Regions from separate parts of the Gloeomargarita sp. genome, predicted to be linked through region 1. Evidence: riboswitches for the same ligand, from Rfam matches in the RefSeq annotation. Region 1 holds a riboswitch; each other region holds the start of a gene.
The links. A riboswitch is a leader RNA that binds a small molecule or an ion and turns the genes downstream of it on or off. The one in region 1 is predicted to bind cobalamin.
Positions count from the first base shown of each region.

Region 2: another riboswitch for cobalamin. It lies ahead of ACWISF_RS09250 (energy-coupling factor ABC transporter permease); the one in region 1 lies ahead of ACWISF_RS07005 (DUF1636 domain-containing protein).
Region 3: another riboswitch for cobalamin. It lies ahead of metE (5-methyltetrahydropteroyltriglutamate--homocysteine S-methyltransferase); the one in region 1 lies ahead of ACWISF_RS07005 (DUF1636 domain-containing protein).

Region 1 is NZ_JBRCEP010000064.1:19,329-23,765, reverse strand. Features, by position in the region: gene ACWISF_RS07015 (FtsX-like permease family protein) at 1-270, shown strand, start outside; gene cobW (cobalamin biosynthesis protein CobW) at 286-1,266, opposite strand; gene ACWISF_RS07005 (DUF1636 domain-containing protein) at 1,279-1,656, opposite strand; cobalamin riboswitch at 1,814-1,955, opposite strand; gene ACWISF_RS07000 (glycosyltransferase) at 1,977-2,786, shown strand; gene leuC (3-isopropylmalate dehydratase large subunit) at 2,803-4,200, shown strand; gene ACWISF_RS06990 (hypothetical protein) at 4,311-4,437, shown strand, end outside.
Region 2 is NZ_JBRCEP010000086.1:3,582-8,018, forward strand. Features, by position in the region: gene ACWISF_RS09230 (ParM/StbA family protein) at 1-715, shown strand, start outside; gene ACWISF_RS09235 (hypothetical protein) at 723-1,205, shown strand; gene pstB (phosphate ABC transporter ATP-binding protein PstB) at 1,340-2,140, shown strand; gene ACWISF_RS09245 (thiazole synthase) at 2,188-3,000, shown strand; cobalamin riboswitch at 3,043-3,186, shown strand; gene ACWISF_RS09250 (energy-coupling factor ABC transporter permease) at 3,210-3,959, shown strand; gene ACWISF_RS09255 (energy-coupling factor ABC transporter substrate-binding protein) at 3,965-4,270, shown strand; gene cbiQ (cobalt ECF transporter T component CbiQ) at 4,308-4,437, shown strand, end outside.
Region 3 is NZ_JBRCEP010000058.1:3,532-7,968, forward strand. Features, by position in the region: gene ACWISF_RS06405 (hypothetical protein) at 1-57, shown strand, start outside; gene ACWISF_RS06410 (DUF4126 domain-containing protein) at 66-632, opposite strand; cobalamin riboswitch at 926-1,065, shown strand; gene metE (5-methyltetrahydropteroyltriglutamate--homocysteine S-methyltransferase) at 1,309-3,597, shown strand; tRNA gene ACWISF_RS06420 (tRNA-Ser) at 3,568-3,652, opposite strand; gene petE (plastocyanin) at 3,972-4,352, shown strand; gene ACWISF_RS06430 (hypothetical protein) at 4,370-4,437, shown strand, end outside.

The sequences.
Region 1 (4,437 bases):
GCCACCCTCAAGGCGATGGGTTATACGGATGGGTATTTGTTGATGGTGGTGTTCCAGGAGGCGATGATTTTGGCGGTGTTGGGCTTTATCCCCGGCTTTTTGGTCTCCCACGGGCTGTACGGGTTGACCCAGGCGGTTACCCGCTTGCCCATTGGTATGACCTGGGGGCGAGCCATCACCGTGTTTACGATGACGGTGGTGATGTGTTTTGTGGCGGGGGCTATATCGGTGCGACGGTTACAGGCCGCCGACCCAGCCGATATTTTCTAGGTACAGACCCAAGCCCTACAGGGTGAGGTGGGCAGGCAGGTTGCGCCCAATCACCACCACCTGGGTACGCCGGGGTTCTGTGGGTTGCCAGGGGCGGTCGTAGTAGGTGTGGAGACGGCGACCTACGCCTTGAATGACCAACCGCAGGGGTTTGCCGGTCACGGCGGCCCATCCCTTGGCGCGATAGATTTCGTGTTGCTCGGTGAGGGCTTGCAACCGTTGGCTGAGCACTTCCGGCTGGGCAATCTCCCCGCCGGTTAACACCACCGCCCGGATGGTCAGGTCGTGGTCGTCCGCGTCGTGTGCGGCGTCGTGATGGCTGGGGCGTTGGTCCACGACGGTTTCCACCGCCAGGTTTTGGCCCAGGAGAATCGCCACCGGCACCTGGCCATAGGCGCAGGGCAGCACCTTCACCCCCGGACGGACCTGGGTGCGTAACCAGGCCAGCAATTGCGCTTGCTGGTCCGGCGTGAGGGTGTCGGTCTTGTTCAGCAGGACTAAATCCGCACAGGCCAACTGATCCGCAAGCAATTCGGCCAAGGGGGTCTCGTGGGCCGTTAGCGGTACACCGTTGGTATAGTAGCGGGACAATTGCCCGGTAATTAGGCTCTCCCCGTCCACGAGCGTAATCACCCCATCAACGGTGGTGCGGGTGCGGATGTCCGGCCAGTTGAAGGCCTGCACCAGGGGTTTGGGCAAAGCCAGCCCGGAAGTTTCAATCACGATGGCCTTGGGCGGGGTAGGGCGTTCCAGCAACAGCCGCATGGTGGGGAGAAAATCCTCCTGCACCGTACAGCACAGGCAACCGTTGGTCAGTTCCACCACCGGCGTATCGCAACCGTCTTGCAGCAGGGAGCCGTCAATTCCCACCTCGCCGAATTCATTGACCACGATGGCCAAACCGGCACTTTGGGGCGATTGCAACAGGTGGCGCACCAGGGTCGTCTTCCCGGCCCCCAAAAACCCGGTAATCACCGTCACAGGAACTTTCCGCATGGGTAAAACGCCTCAAATACCCAGGGGGGGAATGCGGCCCAAAACCCGATTTTTCAGGAGTTCCGGGCGTTCGGCGTAGGGGATAAATCCATCGGTTTTGTCCTGATGGCATTGGGCAAATTGCACCAGGGCGGCGACGGTTTCCGAACGGTTCTCTTTCGCAGGTAGTTGGCCGAATAGGTAGGCGAATTTCCCAGGCGCACTGATGGCGACGGCGCAGGAATTCAGACAGGCGCTCAGACATTTGACCGCTTGGAGTTGCGCGCCGCTTTCTGCCAGGGCTACCTGCAAATCCTGGAGCAGCAATTCGCCCGCGCTGGTACCAATGCGTTTGCCGTCTTGCCAGGTACTGCCACACGTCGTGCAGACAAATAGCGTAGAATGAGCCATCCTTTCACCTCAAAATCATGAACATCAACCCAAGGGCATGCACACCCCCAAAACGTTTCCCGCGGAAGGCAGACCCTTCCTGCCCCCAAAACGGTAGGGTGCTGGGAATTAGCCCGGTGCGGGCGTAAATAGCAGCAATGGGTGCATCTGTACCTCGCAGATTGACCATCCACCGGCGGGCATCCTGGCTGCGGAACAGCGTTCCTTCACAGTTGCGGGACAGCGGCGGATTTGCACCGCACTTTCCCCGTTACCTGGTTGGGCTGGTCCCCCAACCAACCGGCTCCTATACTTTAATGCAGAATGGGCTCCCGTGCCAGATGAAATTTTCCATTGTCACCCCCTGCTACAACGCCGCTCCCTATTTGGCCGAGACGCTGGATTCGGTCTTGCAGCAAACGGCGGTGCGCTCCGGGCAGGTGACCCTGGAATACTGGGTCATGGACGGGGGTTCGACGGATCACACGTTGGCCCTCCTCAAAACCTACAACCACCCCGGTGTGCACATCCATTCGGCCCCGGACCAGGGGATGTACGATGCCCTGGCGCAGGGATTGGCCCAAGTCAGCGGCGATGTCATTGCCTATCTGAATGCGGGGGATTTTTATTATCCCCAAGCCTTTGCCGTCGTCGCCGAAATTGTGCAAACCGGGCAGGTAGATTGGTTGACCGGCTATCGGGTGATCTACAACCCACGGTCGCAGGTAATTCATGTGGATTTGCCCTACCCCTACCGGCGGGAATTGTTTGCTTATGGGTTGTACAACCGGGCCTGGTGTCGGGTGCAACAAGAATCTACGTTTTGGACCCAAACAGTGCATCGCCATCTGGATTTAGAACGGTTAAAATCCTGGCGTTATGCGGGGGATTATTGGCTGTGGATGCAGTTGGCCGCACAGACCGAATTGCAGGTGGTCAGCAGCTACTTGGGGGGCTTCAAACGGCAGCCGGGGCAATTGTCCGAACGGCGGGATGCGTACAACCACGAGGTCGCCCAGATGACCCGTCCGGCTCCCTGGCAGGCACGATTGCAACACATGTGGGATTGGTGCTGCTGGCGCTGGCAAAAACACTACCCCCGCATCTGGCGGTTTGACCCTAAAATAAACCAATGGCGTCGGGATTCCTAAGGATGTAAGTTGGGGCATGAGTCGGGGCACCCTGTTTGATAAGGTTTGGGAACGGCATCAGGTGGCGGTTTTGCCGGACGGCCAGACCCAGTTGTTTATCGCGCTGCATTTGATTCACGAGGTGACCAGTCCCCAGGCGTTTGCCATGCTGCGGGAGCGGGGACTGCCGGTGCTCTTCCCGGAGCGCACGGTGGCCACGGTGGACCACATTGTCCCGACGGATAACCAGCAACGCCCCTTTCTTGACCCCCTGGCCGAGGAAATGATCGCCACCTTGGAACGCAATTGTCAGGAATTTGGCATTAAGTTGTATAACATTGGTTCGGGTAACCAGGGGATTGTCCATGTGATCGCGCCGGAGTTGGGGTTGACCCAACCGGGGATGACCATTGCCTGTGGGGATAGCCACACTTCGACGCACGGGGCATTTGGGGCGATTGCCCTGGGGATTGGCACGTCGCAGGTGCGGGATGTGTTGGCCACCCAGACCTTGGCGATTTCCCGGCTCAAGGTGCGCAAGATTCAGGTGGATGGGGAGTTGGCGCCGGGGGTGTATGCCAAGGATGTGATTTTACACATTATTCGCACCTTGGGGGTAAAGGCGGGGGTAGGCTACGCCTATGAGTACACCGGCAGTACCATTGCCCGCTTTAATATGGAAGAGCGCATGACGGTTTGCAATATGTCGATTGAGGGGGGGGCGCGCTGTGGCTACGTCAACCCGGATGCGGTGACCTATGCTTATGTGCAAGGGCGTCCCTATGCGCCGGTGGATTGGGAACGGGCGGTATCCCAGTGGCAGACCTTTGCCAGCGACCCGGATGCCCTTTATGATGACGAGGTGTATTTCCGTGCGGCAGAGATTGCCCCGACGGTGACCTGGGGGATTACACCGGGGCAGGGCATCGGTGTGGATGAGCGGGTGCCGGACTTGGCCGATTTGCCCCCAAGTGAGCGGGATTTGGCCGCCGAGGCTTACCGGTATATGGGAGTGAGGCCGGGACAGCCGATTGTTGGGATGCCGGTGGATGTGTGTTTCATCGGCAGTTGTACCAATGGTCGCATTACAGATTTGCGGGAGGCGGCGCGGGTGGTGCAAGGGCGACGGGTAGCGCCGGGCGTGAAGGCCTTTGTGGTGCCCGGTTCGGAGGCGGTCAAACGGCAGGCGGAGGCGGAAGGGTTGCACGAGGTGTTTTTGGCCGCCGGGTTTGAGTGGCGCTCGCCGGGGTGTTCCATGTGTTTGGCGATGAACCCGGACAAGTTGCAGGGGCGGCAGGTGAGTGCTTCTTCCTCGAACCGGAATTTCAAGGGCCGCCAGGGTTCAGCGGCCGGGCGCACCCTGTTGATGAGTCCGGCGATGGTGGCAGCGGCGGCGGTGACCGGGCGGGTGACGGATGTGCGGGAGTTGTTATAGGTTTCGGGTGATTGGGGGAATTTGGCCTGTTTTTCCTATAATTGAGAGTATGGTCGCGATCGTCACGCCTTGACCCATCCATGACCCATTGCGCCTTAAGCGTTTGTACGATGCCGGTATTGGCGTTGGCGCTCCTGGGGGCCGGGTGGCAACAGGTGAATCAAACGCTGGGGATGTGGGCGCAGGAGGTGTTTCGGGGGGAGCGGTTGCCCGTGTTACCCACACCGCCGCAGGAAT
Region 2 (4,437 bases), on a different contig from region 1:
CTTGAGTGGGGATTTGGCGGTTTCCCTGGGGTTGCCCTACCTGTCCCAGGAGCAATTCGACACGGAAAAACGGCAACTGGTGGCGCAAATGCAAGCCCCCCACGCCCTGGGCTACCGCGGGCGCAACATCACGGTCAATATCACCAAAGTCTGGGTGATGCCCGAAGGGTTTGGCAGCCTGGTCTGGTGCCACAAAACGGCGGAGAAAAAAGTGGATTTCACCAATTTGCACGTGGCGGTCATTGATATTGGCCACCAAACCACCGATATGCTCAAGGTGGACAAATTCCACTTTGCCCGGGGCACCTCCCGCAGCGAAGAATTTGGCATGAGCCAGTTTTACGAACAGGTGGCCGCCCAGATTAAAGGCGCCAACAGCGAAGATTTAACCCTGATCGAAGCGGTGCATCAACCCCCCGGCAAGCGCTTCTACCGCCCCCGCGGGGAAAAGCCGATGGATTTGGACCTCATCTTGCCCCGGCTGCGGGAAATTTTTGCCAGGGAACTCTGGGAGCGGGTGCGGCAATGGCTTCCCAGCCAGGTGACCGATGTGATCATCACCGGCGGCGGCGGCGACTTTTTCTGGAACGACTTTGCCCCCCTGCTGCAGGAATACGGCCTCACCCCCCATCTGGCCAACCCCAGCCGCACGGCCAACGCCCTGGGACAATACGTTTATGGACAGGTGCAGTTAAGTAAAGACAAAGGGGCCTAAACTCCCCATGACCGAACGCCCAAACAAACGCACCAACCGCTCGATTACCTTTTACCCGACGCCGGAGGACCAGCACCTTCTGGAGGCGTTGGACCGCCTGGCCGAATTGCGGCAGATGCCCTTTAGCGACCTGTGCAAAGAACTCTGCCAAGCCGCCTTGGCCACGACCCCCTACACCGTGCAATTTACGGCGGCGGAAAAGGCATGGGAACAACGCTTGGCAAACGAACTGGCAACCCAGGGGCTGTCGTTTAGCGAGTGGGTCAAACAACGGCTCCAAGCCCCATCGCCTGCCGATTTAGAAACCCGCATCCAGCGCTTGGAACAGGCGGTGGCCGAATTGCAACGACAACCGCAACCCCTCAGCCGCGCCGAAATTGAACACCTCATTCAGCAATACCTCGCACCCAGTTCCCCGGCGCCGCCCCCCTCCCCTACCGCCGACCCCCTGCTGGCCGAGTTAGGCGCTTTGCTGGCGGAGGATTTTTAACCGAAATTTAACCAAACATTAACCATCAGGGGGCGACAAAGTTCTTATATTGAGGTACGGGCTTGTTTGCACCGAGCCATCAGGTGTGAGGGAAACCTTCGTTTGTTGTATAGAGCCGTTGCAAGGAGTCGGTTATGGGGACATCGAGTGCCATTCCAGACCATGAGGTGGTCTTACACGCGACTGTGAATGCCTTTTACTACGGGAATTTTCTGGCACTCCGCAACGTTGACCTGAAAATTCGGCGCAACCGGATTACGGCGTTTATTGGGCCGTCCGGATGTGGTAAAAGTACGCTTTTGCGCTGTTTTAACCGGCTGAATGATTTTATTAAGGGGGCGCGGCTGGAGGGGCAAATTTTGTTCAATGGCAAGAATATCTACGACCGGTCGGTGGACCCGGTGACCCTACGGCGTCGCATCGGCATGGTGTTCCAAAAACCCAATCCCTTTGCCAAGAGTATTTATGAGAATATTGCCTTTGGGCCGCGCATCAACGGCTACAAGGGGGATATGGACGAGTTGGTGGAACGGGCGTTGCGGCAGGCGGCGCTGTGGGATGAGGTGAAAGACAAGCTCAAAAAACCGGGGACGGCGCTTTCTGGCGGGCAACAGCAGCGCTTGTGTATTGCGCGGGCGGTGGCGGTGCAACCGGAAGTGATTTTGATGGACGAACCCTGTTCGGCCCTCGACCCAATTTCTACGCGGCGGATCGAAGACCTGATGCAGGAGTTGCGGGATTCGTACACGATTGTGATCGTGACCCACAACATGCAGCAGGCGTCGCGGGTGTCGGATATGACGGCCTTTTTCAATGTGGAGATGAAAGAAGGCAGCCGCACGGGGCAGTTGGTGGAGTACGACCTGACGGCCAAAATTTTCCAGCAGCCCAGCCAGGAGGCAACCCAAGCCTACGTGGGGGGACGTTTCGGTTGAGCGCCTCCGCTTTACAATAGAAGAGCTGCGCTTTGGTTGGGTTGCCTATGGTGGCAACGGTTGCCCCGACCGCTGACCCTTTGGTGATTGGCGGCAAGGTGTTTCACTCCCGTTTGTTTGTAGGTACCGGTCGCTATCGCACGTTGGCGGAGATGCAGGCCAGTGTTGCCGCCAGTGGCTGTGAGATGGTGACGGTGGCGGTGCGGCGGGTGCAGGCCCAGGCAGCAGGGCATGTGGGGTTGGTGGAGGCCCTCGACTGGCGGAAGCTGTGGTTGTTGCCCAATACGGCGGGCTGTCGCACGGCAGAGGAGGCGGTGCGGGTGGCGCGTCTGGGCCGGGAAATGGCCAAGGTGTTGGGGCAGGAGGAGAACAATTTTGTCAAGTTGGAGGTGATTCCCGATACCCGCTATTTGCTCCCGGACCCGGTGGGTACGCTCCGCGCGGCGGAGCAGTTGGTGAAAGAGGGGTTTACCGTGTTGCCCTACATCAATGCGGACCCGGTGTTGGCGCAGCAGTTGGAGGCAGTAGGCTGTGCGACGGTGATGCCCTTGGGGTCGCCGATTGGGTCGGGGCAGGGGCTACGCAACGCCAGCAATATCGCCATCATCATTGCCCAGGCCAAGGTGCCGGTGGTGGTGGATGCGGGCATTGGTACCCCCAGCGAGGCGGCGCAGGCGATGGAAATGGGGGCGCAGGCGGTGTTGGTGAATACGGCAATTGCCCAGGCGCAGGACCCTCCCCGGATGGCTGAGGCGATGGCGTTGGCGGTCAAAGCAGGGCGCTTGGCCTATCGGGCCGGCCGGATACCGGTGCAGTCCTATGCCACGCCCAGTTCGCCGGTGGACCAACAGGTGGTCTGAGGGATTTACGAATATTCACATCCACAGCCAGCCAGGGGATGCTAGGTTAATAAAGCCGCCGGTTCCGTTGGGGGTCAGCCAACGGATGTAAAGGGGAAAGTACGGTGAGAATCCGTCGCTGTCCCGCAACTGTGATGGGGTCGCGCGCCCCTCAGTCAGGATGCCCGCCGGGGGTGTGTCACGTCAACCAATCTGCGAGGTACGGATTGATGCGAATCGGGAAGGCTTGGCGCCTGGCGTTGCTGGCCGGGCTAACGGTTTATCTGGTGGGAGGCGCAGCCCAACCAGCGCAGGCCATGCACATTATGGAAGGGTATTTGCCGCCGGGCTGGGCAATTTTTTGGTGGGTGGTTTTTTTGCCGTTTTTGGTCTGGGGAGGTTACGCCCTGGAGCGGATCACCCGGCAAGTCCCGGAGACTAAGTTGCTGTTGGCTTTGGCCGGAGCGTTTGCGTTTGGGTTGTCGGCGTTGAAATTGCCTTCGGTCACAGGGAGTTGTTCCCATCCAACGGGGATGGGGTTGGGGGCGATCCTGTTTGGCCCTGGCGTGATGGCAGTACTGGGGGGGCTGGTGTTGCTGTTCCAGGCACTGTTGTTGGCGCACGGGGGACTGACGACGCTGGGCGCTAATGGGGTGGCAATGGCTGTGGTGGGGCCGTTGGTGGCCGCTGGGGTGTATCGCGTTGTGATGCGGTTGTCCCGACGGCAACGGCTGGCAGTCTTTTTGGCAGCGGCCTTGGCGGACTTAGTGACTTATGTGGTGACTTCGGTGCAGTTGGCGCTGGCGTTTCCGGTGGGGGGATTCGGTGCTGCCTTTGCCAAATTTGCTGCGATTTTTGCCCTGACCCAGGTGCCTTTGGCCGTGAGCGAGGGTTTGCTGACGGTGCTGGTGTGGAATTGGCTCCAGACCTATAGCCGCTCGGAGTTGGCGTCTTTGGCGTTACGTGAAGAAGGAGCGTGAGGACGATGCAGGGTTCTCCCAAATCAACGGCGGGGCAGAACGGGCTGTTGTTGGTGGGGGTGGTGGCGCTGGTGGTACTGCCCTTGTTGATCGCCCGCCAGAGCAGTTTTGAGGGTGCCGATGCGCTGGCTACCCAAGCCATCGAAGCGCTGCAACCGGATTACCAGCCCTGGGTGCAACCGGTTTTAGAACCGGCCAGTGGGGAATTGGAATCGCTCCTGTTTGCGGTGCAGGCGGGGTTGGGCGCTGGCATGCTCGGCTATGTGGTGGGGCGGTATCAGGAGCGGTCCCAGCACCGGGATTCCCCTTAATTGCGCGGGCTGACGAGGGTGGGGCGGGTGGTCAGGAATGCACCATCATCTGGATATTTATGCCTATACCAATGCCCTGCGCCCCTTGCCGCCGACGCAGAAGGTGGGGTTTGCGCTGGGGATGTTGACCCTGGCGTTGGTGGGGCAGCCGCTGACCCAGGGGTTAA
Region 3 (4,437 bases), on a different contig from region 1:
TCGCCCCCTGAACGCTATCAACCGATGGACCCCCAAACGGGCTATCCCCAGTGGTGATGGCCGGCTCAATCCGGGGGTTGGGGCCGCCGGTGCCGTTGAAACTGCCGTTGCCAATCCTTGGCCGCGCGCAGCGCCAACCACAACAGCAATAGGGCAATGAGTCCCCCCTGTCGGGGTGCTTCCAGCGCAAATACAATCAGCAAACCACACAGCCCATCCTGCACCAAAATCACCCAGGTCGGGAACCGCCCCCAGCGATAGAGCCACCCCGTTTGCACCAACTGCAACAGCAGGGCCAGGGCGCCCCCCACCAAACCCATCACCTCCCACAAAGGCAGGGGCATTCCCACCAGCTGGGCCGTCATAACTCCCAAAATGCCGCCCACCACGGGACTCAACAGCACTTGCAACGGTTGGGTCAGACGCACCCCCCAGGGATGCACCAGCGCCAGCAATTCCCACAGCGTCCAACTGCTGAGCACCCCCAAGGTCACCGCCGGGGGAAACTGGCCCAAGACCGGCACCTGTTCCCAACCCGCCTCCCGCCGCAAAATCAACACCAAAAGTAAGGGCATCGCCAAACGGAAGCCCCCTGCCGCTGCCGCCGCCAAGACGGCTAGTATTGACATCATGGGCTTTGCCTTGGAAACCAGTCCATCACCAAGTACGTCACCGCAACCGGCCAACCATCGCCCCGGTCTCTGTTGGCCCCCTGTTGTCTGGGCGGTGTGCTTATTCTAAAATAACGAAATGGCCGGGAATCGGGTTCCCAGGATACATCCCCCCTGACGGCAAAGTAGGAAATGCCCCAAAACCATGCCACCCCGACGCTTGGCCGCTTTTAGGGGAAATCCATCACCTCAGCCGCTGGCGCGGAAGTATGTACTTTTGCTAAGTTCAGCCCTGCTGCGCCTTGGGGACGTGTTAAGTTCAAAGGCAGTTCGGTTCTAACGGGGATCAGCCGTTAGAGGTAACGGGGAAAGTCCGGTGCGAATCCGGCGCTGTCCCGCAGCTGTGAGGGGAAGTTCCCTAAGTCAGAATGCCCGCCGAGCGGTAAACCCAGGACATACATCATCTGCGAGGTACGGATGAAGAAGAATTTGGGCTGTCGGTTTTGGCGCAAAATTTTGAGGTTGTAGCGTCCTTTGGTGCCTGTTGCGGGGTATGGGTTGGCGTGATGCTTCCCGGAGGGGGGCCACTGCCTATCTCATATCGGCGCTGAACGTACCCCAATGAATTTGTGGCTTGGACAGGTGCGGGACGGAACCTGATTTATTTTCGCTGTACTGAGTTTTAGGACCATAGACCATGACATTGGCTACGGCAACGTTGGGCTATCCCCGCATTGGGAAACAGCGCGAACTCAAAAAGGCGCTGGAAGCCTTCTGGAGTCAAAAAGTCGATGAAGCCACCCTCTGGCAAACGGCGCACCAGATCATGGTGGCCAATTGGCACACCCAAAAGAATGCCGGAATTGACCACATCGGCATCGGGGACATGTCGCTTTATGATTGGGTGTTGGATTGGATTGTGCGTTTGGGGTTGATTCCCCGGCGGTTTGCGCATTTAACGGGACTTGAGCAGTACTTTGCGATGGCGCGGGGCCAAGCGGGGATTCCTGCCCTGGAAATGACCAAGTGGTTCGATACCAATTACCACTACCTGGTGCCGGAACTGGCCGCCGATATGGAACCCCAGCCGAATTTTGCCGATTTTTTGGCGGTGGTGGACCAGGCCCAAACGGTGCTTGGGGCGCGGGCGGTTCCCATGGTGCTCAGCCCGGTTACCCTAGTGTGTCTTAGTCGCAGCGAGGGAGATGTGCTGGCGCATGTGCAGCGTTTACTGCCGGTGTACCGGGAATTGTTGACCCAGCTTGCCGCCCGGGGCATTGGGGAAGTGCAGTTTCATGAACCCATTTTGGTGACCAGCCAAGGGGCAGGGTTGCGTGAAGCAATTGAGACTACTTATACCTATCTGGCTGCTGTGGGGGTTCCCATTCACGTCATGACCTACTTTGACGATCTGGGGGAGACCTACCCTTGGGTGGTAGCCTTGCCGGTGGCAGGCATTGGTTTGGACTTCACCAGGGGCAGAAATTTGGAGTTACTGCAAACCTACGGTTTCCCTAGCGATAAGACTTTGGGCGTGGGTTTGGTAGATGGGCGCAACATCTGGAAAATCCGCCCCCGGCGGGTACTCCCTCTTTTGGAGGCCATTCAAAAAGTCACCGGCAATCTGCGGATTCAGCCCTCATGTTCCTTGCAATTTGTCCCTTACGATGCCCAGCGGGAAACCCATTTACCGGAACCGCTGCGCCAAGTGTTGAGTTTCGCCGACCAGAAGCTCGAAGAAGTAACCTTGCTGGCGCATTTGGGCGCCGATCCAGCCGAGAACCTTGCATCCCTAGAGGCGCAATGGCAGGCCTTTGCCCAGTTCAGTCCGGCCAATCCCACGGTGCGGGAGCGGCTGCGTCAGGTGACCCCCCAGACCCTAGAACGTGCCCTACCCTACGCGCAACGCCGCCCCCTGCAACCCCAACTGCCGCTTTTGCCCACCACCACCATTGGTTCTTTTCCCCAAACCCCAGAAGTGCGCCAACTGCGGGTCAAGCTCAAGCGGGGGGAAATCACCCAGGCCCAATACGAAGCGGCGATCGATGCGGAAATTGCCCGGTGCATTCGCTGCCAGGAAGAGGTGGGCTTGGATGTGTTGGTGCATGGGGAATTTGAACGCACGGACATGGTGGAGTTTTTTGGGCAACAACTCACCGGGTTTGCCTTTACCGAGCATGGCTGGGTGCAAAGCTACGGCAGTCGCTGTGTGCGTCCCCCGATTATTTACGGCGATGTGGCGCGGCCTCAGCCGATGACGGTGCGGGAGTTTCGGGTCGCCCAATCCCTCACCCAGAAAATGGTCAAGGGGATGCTCACCGGCCCGGTCACCATGATTAATTGGTCGTTTCCGCGGGATGACCTCTCGCGGCAAGAGCAGGCGATGCAGATTGCCCTGGCCTTGCGGGATGAGGTGGCGGATTTGGAGGCGGCAGGCGCCAAAATGATCCAAATTGATGAACCGGCCCTGCGGGAAGGGTTGCCCCTCAAGCGAGAGCGGTGGGAGGAATACCTGTCTTGGGCGGTGGCGGCCTTTCGGTTAGCCGCAGGGGTCGCCAAGCCAGAAACCCAAATTCATACCCATATGTGCTACTCGGAATTTGGGGACATCATGCCCCACATCGAGCGGTTAGATGCGGATGTGCTGTCTATTGAAAATAGCCGGAGCAACAACGCCACCCTGCGGCAAATTAGCGAGGCGGGCTACACGCGCCAGGTGGGAAACGGGGTTTACGATGTCCACAGCCCGGTCGTGCCCACCGTAGCACAAATCCTACAGCAACTGAAAACCGGCATTGCCCACCTACCGATCCAGCAAATTTGGGTGAATCCCGATTGTGGCCTGAAAACCCGCCGTTGGGAGGAGGTGATCCCGGCTTTGCGCAATATGGTGGTGGCGGCGAAAATGCTGCGGGAGGAGCAGCTTGCCCAATTACCCGTTACGCATGAGGAAATACGGAGAGAGTGGGATTCGAACCCACGGTGAGTTGCCCCACACAGCATTTCCAGTGCTGCGCCTTCGACCACTCGGCCATCTCTCCTGGAAGCCTAAACAGAACATTATTATACTTCCTGGCATCCCCTTGCCAGGGTCATCGAAGCCATGCAGCACCACCAGGCCTAAGCTGTCTGCCAACGATACCAACCGGGATGCTCGCAACCCCCCAACAGCCACTTGGTATGCCGATGCGTCACCTCCAGAAAACCTATCCCTGAAAACGCCCCTGCTGCACCTGGCTGGCGCACAAAATTTGCTAAGTTATGAACAGAATGTAAATTTTTGCAAAGTCCTGGGCGACTGACCAGGGCGCTAGGGAGTGGCAGACGATTGGGAGGTTAACGCTGATGGTGGCTGGACTGATGCGGTGGCTGGTACTGGGATTGACCCTGGTGTTGACCTGGCTGGGCACGGGGCAGGCGGCGCTGGCGGCAACCTATCAGGTCAAGATGGGGACAGACAATGGGACGTTGGCATTCCAACCGGCGCAGTTGACCATCAAGGTCGGTGATACGGTGGAGTGGTTAAACAACAAATTGCCGCCCCACAATGTGGTCTTTAGCAGCGTGCCGAATGGGGATAAGCAGTTGGCAAACAAGTTGTCCCGGCAGGCTTTGGTTTATAAGGTGGGGGATAGTTTCCGTATTACCTTTGACGCAAGTTTGCCGACGGGCACCTACACCTACTACTGCACGCCGCACCGGGGCGCGGGGATGCAGGGTAAAATCATTGTGCAAGGTTGATAGGGAGTGGTTTTGGCGTGGGTGACCCCAACCTGCCCCTGGTGGTGTTGTTTGGGACGGCGTTGGTGCTGTTGGGGGGTGTGAC